3 regions of the Pseudomonas sp. HD57-3 genome follow, and region 2 is predicted to be linked to each of the others. Evidence: predicted binding sites of a transcription regulator. Region 2 holds the regulator's gene; each other region holds the start of a gene.
What was found. Region 2 encodes FliA, which starts transcription of late flagellar genes. Its sites were predicted from a motif close to CTAAAGTTTNNNNNNNNNNNGCCGNTAA; they were not measured.
Positions count from the first base shown of each region.

Region 1: a site for FliA is predicted at 2,304-2,331, ahead of AC0R79_RS14830 (methyl-accepting chemotaxis protein). Genes of this name have one in related genera too.
Region 3: a site for FliA is predicted at 1,555-1,582, ahead of AC0R79_RS02855 (methyl-accepting chemotaxis protein). Genes of this name have one in related genera too.

Region 1 is NZ_CM148568.1:3,301,280-3,304,555, forward strand. Features, by position in the region: gene pnuC (nicotinamide riboside transporter PnuC) at 1-459, opposite strand, end outside; gene AC0R79_RS14830 (methyl-accepting chemotaxis protein) at 542-2,176, opposite strand; gene AC0R79_RS14835 (undecaprenyl-diphosphate phosphatase) at 2,481-3,276, shown strand, end outside.
Region 2 is NZ_CM148568.1:2,006,105-2,009,380, reverse strand. Features, by position in the region: gene AC0R79_RS09065 (chemotaxis protein CheA) at 1-100, opposite strand, end outside; gene AC0R79_RS09060 (protein phosphatase CheZ) at 140-928, opposite strand; gene AC0R79_RS09055 (chemotaxis response regulator CheY) at 947-1,318, opposite strand; gene fliA (RNA polymerase sigma factor FliA) at 1,486-2,226, opposite strand; gene fleN (flagellar synthesis regulator FleN) at 2,223-3,053, opposite strand; gene flhF (flagellar biosynthesis protein FlhF) at 3,167-3,276, opposite strand, start outside.
Region 3 is NZ_CM148568.1:638,099-641,374, forward strand. Features, by position in the region: gene AC0R79_RS02855 (methyl-accepting chemotaxis protein) at 1-1,479, opposite strand, end outside; gene AC0R79_RS02860 (hypothetical protein) at 1,762-2,016, shown strand; gene AC0R79_RS02865 (lipocalin family protein) at 2,048-2,617, shown strand; gene AC0R79_RS02870 (formimidoylglutamate deiminase) at 2,791-3,276, opposite strand, start outside.

The sequences.
Region 1 (3,276 bases), 1.3 Mb from region 2:
GAACAGCCCGACGAAGATCACATCCAGCACAAACCACAACGCCCAGCATTGCAGACGTTTGTGGGCCATCCAGAATTGCGCGACCAGACTGAAACCGGTCAGCGCGGCGTCGAGCCACGGTTGCGCAGCGTCGGTCCAATGGGCCATGGCCGCGCCCAGCAGCAGACTGCCTACCGCGCCGATGGCCAGGCCCTGCACTATCGAGCGCGTGTCGAGCCGGGTGACCTCACGTCCGTCATGCATCGTCCCGGCCCGCGTCCATTGCCACCAGCCATAGATTTGCAGGCCGGCATAAACCACCTGCAGCAGCATGTCCGAATACAGCTTCACTTCGAAGAACACCCAGGTGTAGAGCGACACCATGACCAGCCCGATCGGCCAGCACCACGGATTCTGTTTGACCGTGAGCCACACGGCGATCACACCGAGAGCGGCCGCAAACAGTTCAAGCCCGGACATGCAGGATCCTTGGGGGGAATAAAAGAGGGAGCGGATTGTACCGAAAAACAGGTGGGAAACGAGTTCCCACCTGCAAGGACGATCAGACGCGGAACTGACGCAGCAAACCGTTCAGTTGCTCGCTGAGTTGGCCCAGACGCACGCTGGCCACGCTCGATTGCTCGGCCGCCAGCGCGGTGCTGTGGGACAACCCCGCCGCCTGGGTGACGTTCTGATTGATGTCCTCGACCACGTGCGCCTGTTGCAGCGTTGCGCTGGCAATCGAGGCGTTCAGGCCGTTGAGGTTACGCAGGGCCTGCCCAATGGCATTCAGGCTGGCACTGGCAAGACCCGCCTGTTCGATGGTCAGTTGCGAAGCCTTGCTGCTGTCGCCGATGACCTTCACGGCGGCTTCGGAATGGTTTTGCAGACGTTCGATCATCGTCTGGATTTCCGCGGTGGACTTCTGCGTGCGCTGAGCCAGCAAACGCACTTCGTCAGCCACCACCGCAAACCCGCGACCCTGTTCGCCAGCGCGAGCCGCTTCAATCGCGGCGTTGAGGGCCAGCAGGTTGGTCTGCTCGGCAATCGAGCGGATCACTTCCAGCACGCTGCCGATCTGCGTGCTTTCGGTCGCCAGCGTGCGGATGACTTCGACGGCCTGATCGATGGTGCCGGACAGCTTGTCGATCTGTTGCAGGCTGCCGTCGATGTTGATCTGGCCTTGCTGGGCCTGCGCCTCGGCATCACGCATTTCGCTGGCGGCGTGTTCGGCGTTCTTCGCCACGTCCTGTACGCCGTAGGTCACTTCGTTGACGGCAGTAGCCACCAGTTCCATCTGCTGCGACTGCTGCTGGCTGCGTTGCTGCGCTTGCGTCGCATCATTGCCAAGTTCGCTGGACGATTGGCCCAATGCGCTGGCGGACACCTGCAAGTCACCGATCACCCGGCGCAGCTTCGCGGTGAAGGCATTGAAGTGATGGGCCAGTTGAGTGACTTCGTCCTGGCCGTGAGTATCGAGGCTGCGGGTCAGATCGCTTTCGCCGCTGGCGATGTTGGCCATGGCGTTCACGGTTTCCTGCAACGGGCGGACGATGCTGCGCGCGATCAGGATCACCAGCAGCGCCATGATCACTGCGATGATCAAACCCACCACGGACGCCTTGATCACCTGACCCTGGAACTCGGCCTGCACGTCGTCGACGTATACGCCCGAACCAATGACCCAGCCCCATGGCTCGAACAGTTTCACGTAGGAAGTCTTGGCCACCGGCTCACTGGCGCCGGGCTTGGGCCAGCGATAATCGACCATGCCGGCGCCCTTGGCTTTGGCGATGGCGACCATTTCATTGAACACCGCAAAACCGTCCGGGTCGCGGATCGCCGAAAGGTTCTGGCCTTCAAGCTTGGGATTGGTCGGGTGCATGACCATCACGGGCGTGAGGTCGTTGATCCAGAAGTAATCGTTCTGGTCATAGCGCAGGCCACGGATGGCGGTCAGCGCCTGTTTCTGCGCCACGTCGCGGGTCAGGGTCCCCGCAGCTTCGAGGCCTTGGTAGTAAGTCAACAAACCGCTGGCGGTCTGCACCACATGCTGGGTTTTCTGGGCCTTGGCGTGGTAAAGGTCATCGTGGATCTGTTTGAGCATCAACACGCCCAACGTCAGCAGCATGACCACTGCCACAATCAAGATGAGCCACAAGCGTCGGCTGATCGACACACTGCGCAAGCTGTTCATAACGCTGTCACTCCGGATTCTTTTTCTTGTAATAAACCACCGCCAGCATCCAACCACGTTTCGGTGACCGGGCATACGCGACCCAAGTCGTATAACGCGGCAGCGCTATTACGGCTTGTCTGTTAGGATTTCGGCGCCGCGCGTGAAAACCTGAATCCAAATTGATTTTTCACGGAATTTTGACTGTTTCGTGTGGATCCTGTGCGTGCGGAATCGGTACAGCTCTAACCAGCTACGCTGAACGCAGTGAACGTAAAAAAATACTATCGGGGCATGCCGCCGGGCATCGCTCTTTGGGGGATTGATGGATCTTTGGACCGCCTTGCAGGCACTGATTCTTGGAGTTGTAGAGGGGCTGACGGAGTTTTTGCCCATTTCCAGTACCGGACACCAGATCATTGTTGCCGACTTGCTCGATTTCGGAGGCGAGCGGGCCATGGCGTTCAACATCATCATCCAGCTCGGCGCGATTCTCGCGGTGGTCTGGGAATTCCGCCGCAAGATCCTCGACGTGGTCATCGGCTTGCCGACTCAGCCGAGTGCACGGCGTTTTACCGCCAACCTGCTGATCGCCTTCCTGCCCGCCGTGGTGCTGGGCGTGATCTTCGCGGATCTGATTCACCATTACCTGTTCAACCCGATCACCGTGGCCGCCGCGCTGGTGGTGGGCGGGATCGTGATGTTGTGGGCCGAGCAGCGTCAGCATGAAGTGCACGCCGAAACGGTCGACGAGATTCGCTGGACGGATGCGCTGAAAATCGGCTTCGCCCAGTGCCTGGCGATGATCCCCGGCACTTCGCGTTCCGGCTCGACCATCATCGGCGGCCTGTTGTTCGGCCTGTCGCGCAAGACCGCCACCGAGTTCTCGTTCTTCCTGGCGATGCCGACCATGGTCGGTGCGGCGGTGTATTCGGGCTACAAGTATCGCGACCTGTTCGTTCCGGCCGACTTCCCGGTGTTCGCCATCGGTTTCGTCACGGCGTTCATCTTCGCCATGATCGCGGTGCGTGGCCTGCTCAAGTTCATCGGCAGCCACAGCTACGCGGCGTTCGCCTGGTACCGAATTGCCTTCGGTCTGGTGATCCTGGCGACCTGGCAGT
Region 2 (3,276 bases):
GGCTTTCCAGCTCGACCAGTTGTTCGGACAGTTGCTCAAGAATCTCGCCGGCCTCAACCAGGAAATCCTGAAGGATCTCTTCATCGGCGCCGAAGCTCATTAATGGGGTGCTCCTACAGGTCTAAAAACCCAAAAAAACTCAAAATCCAAGGCTGGATAGCAAATCGTCCACATCGTCCTGACCGGACACAACGTCTTCTCGTTTATCGGCATGAATCTGCGGACCTTCACCCTGCGAGAGATGTTTTTGTGGATCTTTTTCAGCAAGCATCGCCGCACGGTCATGTTCGATGCCCGCAAAGCGGTCCACCTGGCTGGCCATGAGCACGAGCTTGAGCAGGTTGCTTTCGACTTCGGTGACCAATTGGGTCACGCGCTTGATCACCTGGCCTGTGAGGTCCTGGTAATCCTGGGCGAGCAGAATGTCGTTCAGATTGCTCGACACCGCGCGGTTGTCCGCGCTGCTGCGTGCCAGAAAACCGTCGACCCGGCGCGCCAGTTCACGGAACTCTTCAGCCCCGACCTCACGGCGCATGAAGCGGCTCCAATCGGCGCTCAAGGCCTGGGCTTCGTCAGCCAGGCCATTGACCACAGGGGTCGCGCTTTCCACCAGATCCATGGTGCGGTTGGCGGCAGCTTCGGTCAGTTTGACCACGTAGCCCAGGCGCTCGGTAGCGTCGGTGATTTGCGACACTTCCTCAGCCTGCGGCATGTGCGGATCGATCTGGAAATTGACGATCGCACTGTGCAGTTCACGCGTGAGCTTGCCCACTTCCTGGTACAGGCCACGGTCACGGGTCTGATTGAGCTCATGGATCAGTTGCACAGCGTCGCCGAACTTGCCTTTTTCAAGGCTCTCGACCAGTTCGACCGCGTGTTTTTTCAGGGTCGACTCAAAATCGCCCTGTGAAGATTCGTTATGCTCCATAGCTCCCCCGCGCGTTCATCAGCCGATGCGTTCGAAAATCTTCTCGATTTTTTCTTTCAACGCCTGGGCCGTGAAAGGTTTGACCACATAGCCGTTCACGCCGGCCTGGGCCGCTTCGATGATCTGCTCGCGCTTGGCTTCAGCGGTCACCATCAGCACTGGCAGGTGCTTGAGCTTTTCATCGGCACGGACGTGGCGCAGCAGGTCGATACCGGTCATGCCAGGCATGTTCCAGTCGGTCACCAGAAAGTCGATGCTGCCGCTGTTGAGCACCGGAATGGCAGTGGTGCCATCGTCGGCTTCAACGGTGTTGGTGAACCCGAGATCACGCAACAGGTTCTTGATGATCCGCCGCATCGTTGAGAAGTCATCAACGATGAGGATTTTCATGTCTTTGTTCAATTCGACCTCCAAGCAGTCTTAAACGCGCCCAGCACCTGGACGCGCCATTTCAATCAATCCGGCAAAACACTCGATGACTGTCTGGAGCACAACAGAGCAAGACCGGTGCCGTTCACCACCGCACCAGCCTCGTTCGCAGTGTCCCCACACTGCCTTCAGCGCGCTCGCCACTCCCCCAAACGCCCCCGCAAGCGGGCCGCGCACTGGCTGTGTAACTGGCTGACCCGCGATTCACTGACGCCAAGGACTTCACCGATCTCCTTGAGGTTCAGCTCTTCGTCGTAGTACAGCGCCAACACCAGTCGCTCACGCTCCGGCAAATTGGCAATCGCGTCCGCCAGCGCGGCCTGGAAACGTTCGTCTTCCAGATCGCGCGACGGCTCCAGATGAGCACTGGCGCCATCCTCGTGCAGCCCTTCGTGTTCGCCGTCCTGCAACAGGTCGTCGAAACTGAACAGCCGGCTGCCCAGGGTGTCGTTCAAAATCCCGTAGTAATCGTCGAGACTCAATTGGAGTTCGGCCGCAACTTCGTGATCTTTAGCGTCACGGCCGGTTTTAGCTTCAATCGAGCGAATCGCGTCGCTGACCATACGGGTATTGCGGTGAACCGAGCGTGGCGCCCAATCCCCCTTACGGACTTCATCGAGCATCGCACCGCGGATCCGGATGCCCGCGTACGTTTCAAAACTGGCGCCCTTGCTGGCGTCGTATTTGGTCGAGACTTCGAGCAGGCCGATCATCCCGGCCTGGATCAGGTCTTCAACCTGCACACTGGCCGGCAATCGCGCCAGCAAGTGGTAGGCGATGCGTTTGACCAGTGGCGCGTAACGCTCGATCAGCTCGTACTGCGCGTCACGCGCCGACTTTTTGTAAAGGTTCATACCGCTGGCGGTCATAGCACAGGTCCTGCCGTTTGCTGCACGAGGCGCTCGACGAAAAATTCGAGGTGGCCGCGCGGGTTGGCGGGCAGCGGCCAGGTGTCGACCTTCTGTGCGATCGCCTTGAACGCCAGTGCGCACTTGGAACGCGGGAAGGCTTCATAGACCGCACGCTGCTTCTGCACCGCCTTGCGCACGCTTTCGTCGTAGGGCACCGCGCCGACGTATTGTAGGGCGACGTCGAGGAAGCGATCCGTGACCTTGGTCAACTTGGCGAACAGATTGCGACCTTCTTGCGGGCTCTGGGCCATGTTGGCCAGGACGCGGAAGCGGTTCATGCCGTAATCGCGGTTGAGCAGTTTGATCAGCGCGTAGGCGTCGGTGATCGAGGTCGGCTCGTCGCAGACCACCAGCAACACTTCCTGGGCCGCGCGAACGAAACTGACTACCGAGTCACCAATACCCGCAGCGGTGTCGATCACCAGCACGTCGAGATTGTCGCCGATGTCGCTGAATGCCTGAATCAGGCCGGCATGCTGGGCCGGGCTCAGGTGAACCATGCTCTGGGTGCCGGAAGCGGCGGGCACGATGCGGATTCCGCCGGGGCCTTGCAACAGCACGTCGCGCAGCTCGCAGCGGCCTTCGATCACGTCGGCCAGGGTGCGTTTGGGTGTGAGGCCCAGCAGAACGTCGACGTTCGCCAGCCCCAGGTCGGCGTCCAGCAGCATGACCCGACGGCCAAGCTCTGCCAGCGCCAGGGACAAGTTCACTGACACATTAGTCTTGCCGACGCCACCTTTGCCGCCGGTCACCGCGATCACCTGTACGGGATGCATGCTGCCCATGTTATTTCTTTACCTTGTCTTGCATAGACGGAGGCCACATTACTGGCTGCGCGTTCACAACCGGAACAATGCATGGCAGACCATCGATGTAGGTACAAAAACGGTTCATTACCTCAGCCAACCTGCTTGGTCGGACTGTGGTAGATATCAGCGAACATGTCAGCCATGGCTTCTTCGCTGGGTTCTTCCTGCATTTGCACACTGACGGCGCGGCTGACCAGTT
Region 3 (3,276 bases), 1.4 Mb from region 2:
ACGACCGGCCTCGCCGGCACGGGCCGCTTCGATGGCGGCGTTGAGCGCCAGCAGATTGGTCTGCTGGGAGATGCTGGTGATCACTTCCAGAATCTGCCCGATGTTCACGGTGTTGCTGTTCAGGGTTTCGATGTTGCCGCAGGAGTCGCTGATCTTCGCCGACAGCTGTTGCATCGCGTGGATGGTTTTATCCACAACCTGCTGGCCGTCTTCGGCCAGGCTGCGCGCGTCGCTGGAATGTTGCGAGGCGAGGGCGGCGTTCTGGGCAATTTCCTGGGCGGCGGCGCCGAGCTGGTTGATCGCGGCGGCCACGCTGTTGGTGCGCGAGGCCTGCTGGTCGGAGTTGAACATCGACGAGTTCGACGCCGCGACCACGCGCAGGGCGACTTCGTTGACTTGTCCGGTGGCCGACGACACTTCGCGGATCGAAGTGTGGATGCGCTCGACGAAACGGTTGAAAGAGGTGCCCAGTGCGCCGAACTCATCGTTGCCGTGAATGGTCAGGCGTTTGGTCAGGTCACCTTCGCCTTCGGCGATGTCGTGCATGGCGCGGCCCATGGTCAGCAGCGGTTGCATCAGTACGCGGATCAGCATGCCGAGCAGAGCGATGATGATCACCACGGCGATGACCATGGCGATCAGCGCCGAGGTGCGGAATTCGCTGAGCATCGAGAACGCGGTGTCCTTGTCCAGCACCAGCGCCACGTACCAGTCGGCCGACGGCACGCCGTTGACGTGGGTGAAGGAGATCAACTGGGTCTTGCCGTCGAACTCGACTTCCTTCAGGCCCGGGCTGACTTTCGGCGCACCGTTGGGGTAGGCCTCGGCGAGGGTCTTGAGCACCAGTTTGCTGTCCGGGTGGATCAGGATTTTGCCGTCGGCACCGACGATGAACGCGTGACCGTGGCCGCCGAAGTTCAGCGAGTTGATGATCGCGCTGACGCTCGACAGGTCAATGTCGGCGCCGGCCACACCGATCATCTGGCCCTGGCGCTGCACCGGGGTGGCGACCGTGATGACTAGTTTGCCCGACGAGGCGGCGATGTACGGTTCGGTGACGATGGTCTGTTGCGCAGCGTTGGCTGCCTTGTACCAGCCACGGGCGCGCGGGTCGTAATCCGGTGCGCGGTTGCCGGCCGGGACCGAGAACATCACGCCGTCGGCGCCGCCGAAGTAGCTGAGCTGGAAATTGCCGGTGTAGGCGGGCAGGTCGATGATGCGTTTCAGGCTGGCCGGGGCGTTGCCGTCGGCGACAACCTGTTGCGCCATCGATTGCAGCAACTGGATGCGGCTTTCCAGCCAGGTCTGGATGTTGCTGGTGGTCAGGCTGCCCAGTTCCTGCATCGACGCTTCGGTGCTGCTTTGCAGGGCTTCGCGCTGGCGATAGTCGTTGAACAAAATGAAACAGGCGAATGCAACGGCCACCACGAGGGCGGCAGCCAACAAGATCTTGTGGCTGAATTTCATGTTTCTGGTCATTAAGTGAGCTACCGCGAAGGGGCTGGTCAAGAAAGGGCGGCAATTTGCCACACTATCGGGCTTTGCGCTGCTCTTATTTCGACCGCTGCGCGCCAAAGATTAGGCGCCTTTTGCGAAATGCGACGAAATGCTCGATAGCCTTACAAACTGTCTGATTTACCGGCGAAAGCCGGACGAGCGGGCTAACAAATAGCCAGCCTCCCAGGGAACCAGACAGGGGTTTTCTCTTCTAAGCTTCTGGTTGGCGCCATGCCATCCCCCTTCCGTTCCAGGAGTTACACCATGTCGCTGCGATCTATCGCCCTGCTGTCGTTTTGCGTGCTGTTGGCCGCATGCAGCAAGGTCAATCAGGAAAACTATTCGAAGCTCTCGGCCGGCATGGCCAAGGCCGAAGTGGAGACGCTGCTTGGCAAGCCCACCGATTGCTCGGGCGCGCTCGGCATGTCCAGTTGCACCTGGGGCGACAAGAACAGCTTTATCAGCGTGCAGTACGCCGGTGACAAAGTGCTGATGTTTTCCGGCCAAGGCCTGAAGTAAACCGGGGCTACGCGCCCACGGGAGAAAAACAATGAAGCGGTTATTGCTTGTCCTTTTTGCCGGCCTGGTATTGGCCGGCTGCGCCACGACCGGTGAAGATCCGCTGGCGCCGAAGACGGTCAACAGTGTCAATCTCAAGCGTTACCAGGGCACCTGGTACGAACTGGCGCGTCTGCCGATGTATTTCCAGCGCAATTGCGCGCAATCCGAAGCCCGTTATTCCCTCAAGCCCGATGGCAATATCGCGGTGTACAACCGCTGCCTGACGGCAGACTGGACGTGGGAAGAAGTCAAAGGCACGGCTTATCCACAGGTGCCGGGCAAGACCGACAAGCTGTGGGTCGAGTTCGATACCTGGTTCTCGCGCCTGATTCCGGGTGTGGCGAAGGGTCAATACTGGGTGCTGTACGTCAGCGATGACTACAAGACCGCGCTCGTGGGCGACCCGAGTCGTCGCTACCTGTGGCTGTTGTCCCGCACGCCGACCGTCAACGGTGTGGTGCGTGAAGAACTGCTGAGCAAGGCGCGTCAGCAGGGCTACGACACCACGCGCCTGATCTGGCGTACGTCGGATCAGCAGATGGCCAAGACGTCCAACTGACTACTCCTCTTCTGATCGTTCCCACGCTCCGCGTGAGAATGCAGCCCGGGACGCTCCGCGTCCCAAAAACGGACGCAGAGCGTCCATTGAGGCATTCCCACGCAGAGCGTGGGAACGATCAGTAACAGAGGTGCAAAAAACCTGTGGAGGACAACCCCACAGGTTTTTTTATGTCAGCCCAAAAGCTCTCGCAGAACTTGGGTGAAGGCGCGATTGCTGTCTTCCTCCCCGGCATGTCGCCCCTCGCGCACGACCCACTGACCGTTGACCAGCACATCGCGCACCTGACGATCGCCACCGGCAAACAGCCAGCGATTGAGAATCCCGTCACCGCTGGCCGTGGCCAGATACGGATCACTGCCATCGAGCACAATCCAGTCGGCACGTTTGCCGACTTCCAGCGCACCGATCGGCTGGCCCAGAGCCTGAGCGCCACCGTCCAGCGCTGCGTCATACAGCGTACGGCCGACCATTGGCTGATCCGCACCATACAAGCGATTGCGCCGCTGATCGCGCAGACGCTGGCCGTATTCCAGCCAGCGCAGTTCTTCCACCACGCTCAACGACACATGGCTGTCGGAGCCGATGCCCATGCGCCCGCCCTGAGCGAGGAAATCCACCGCCGGGAAAATTCCGTCGCCGAGGTTGGCCTCGGTGGT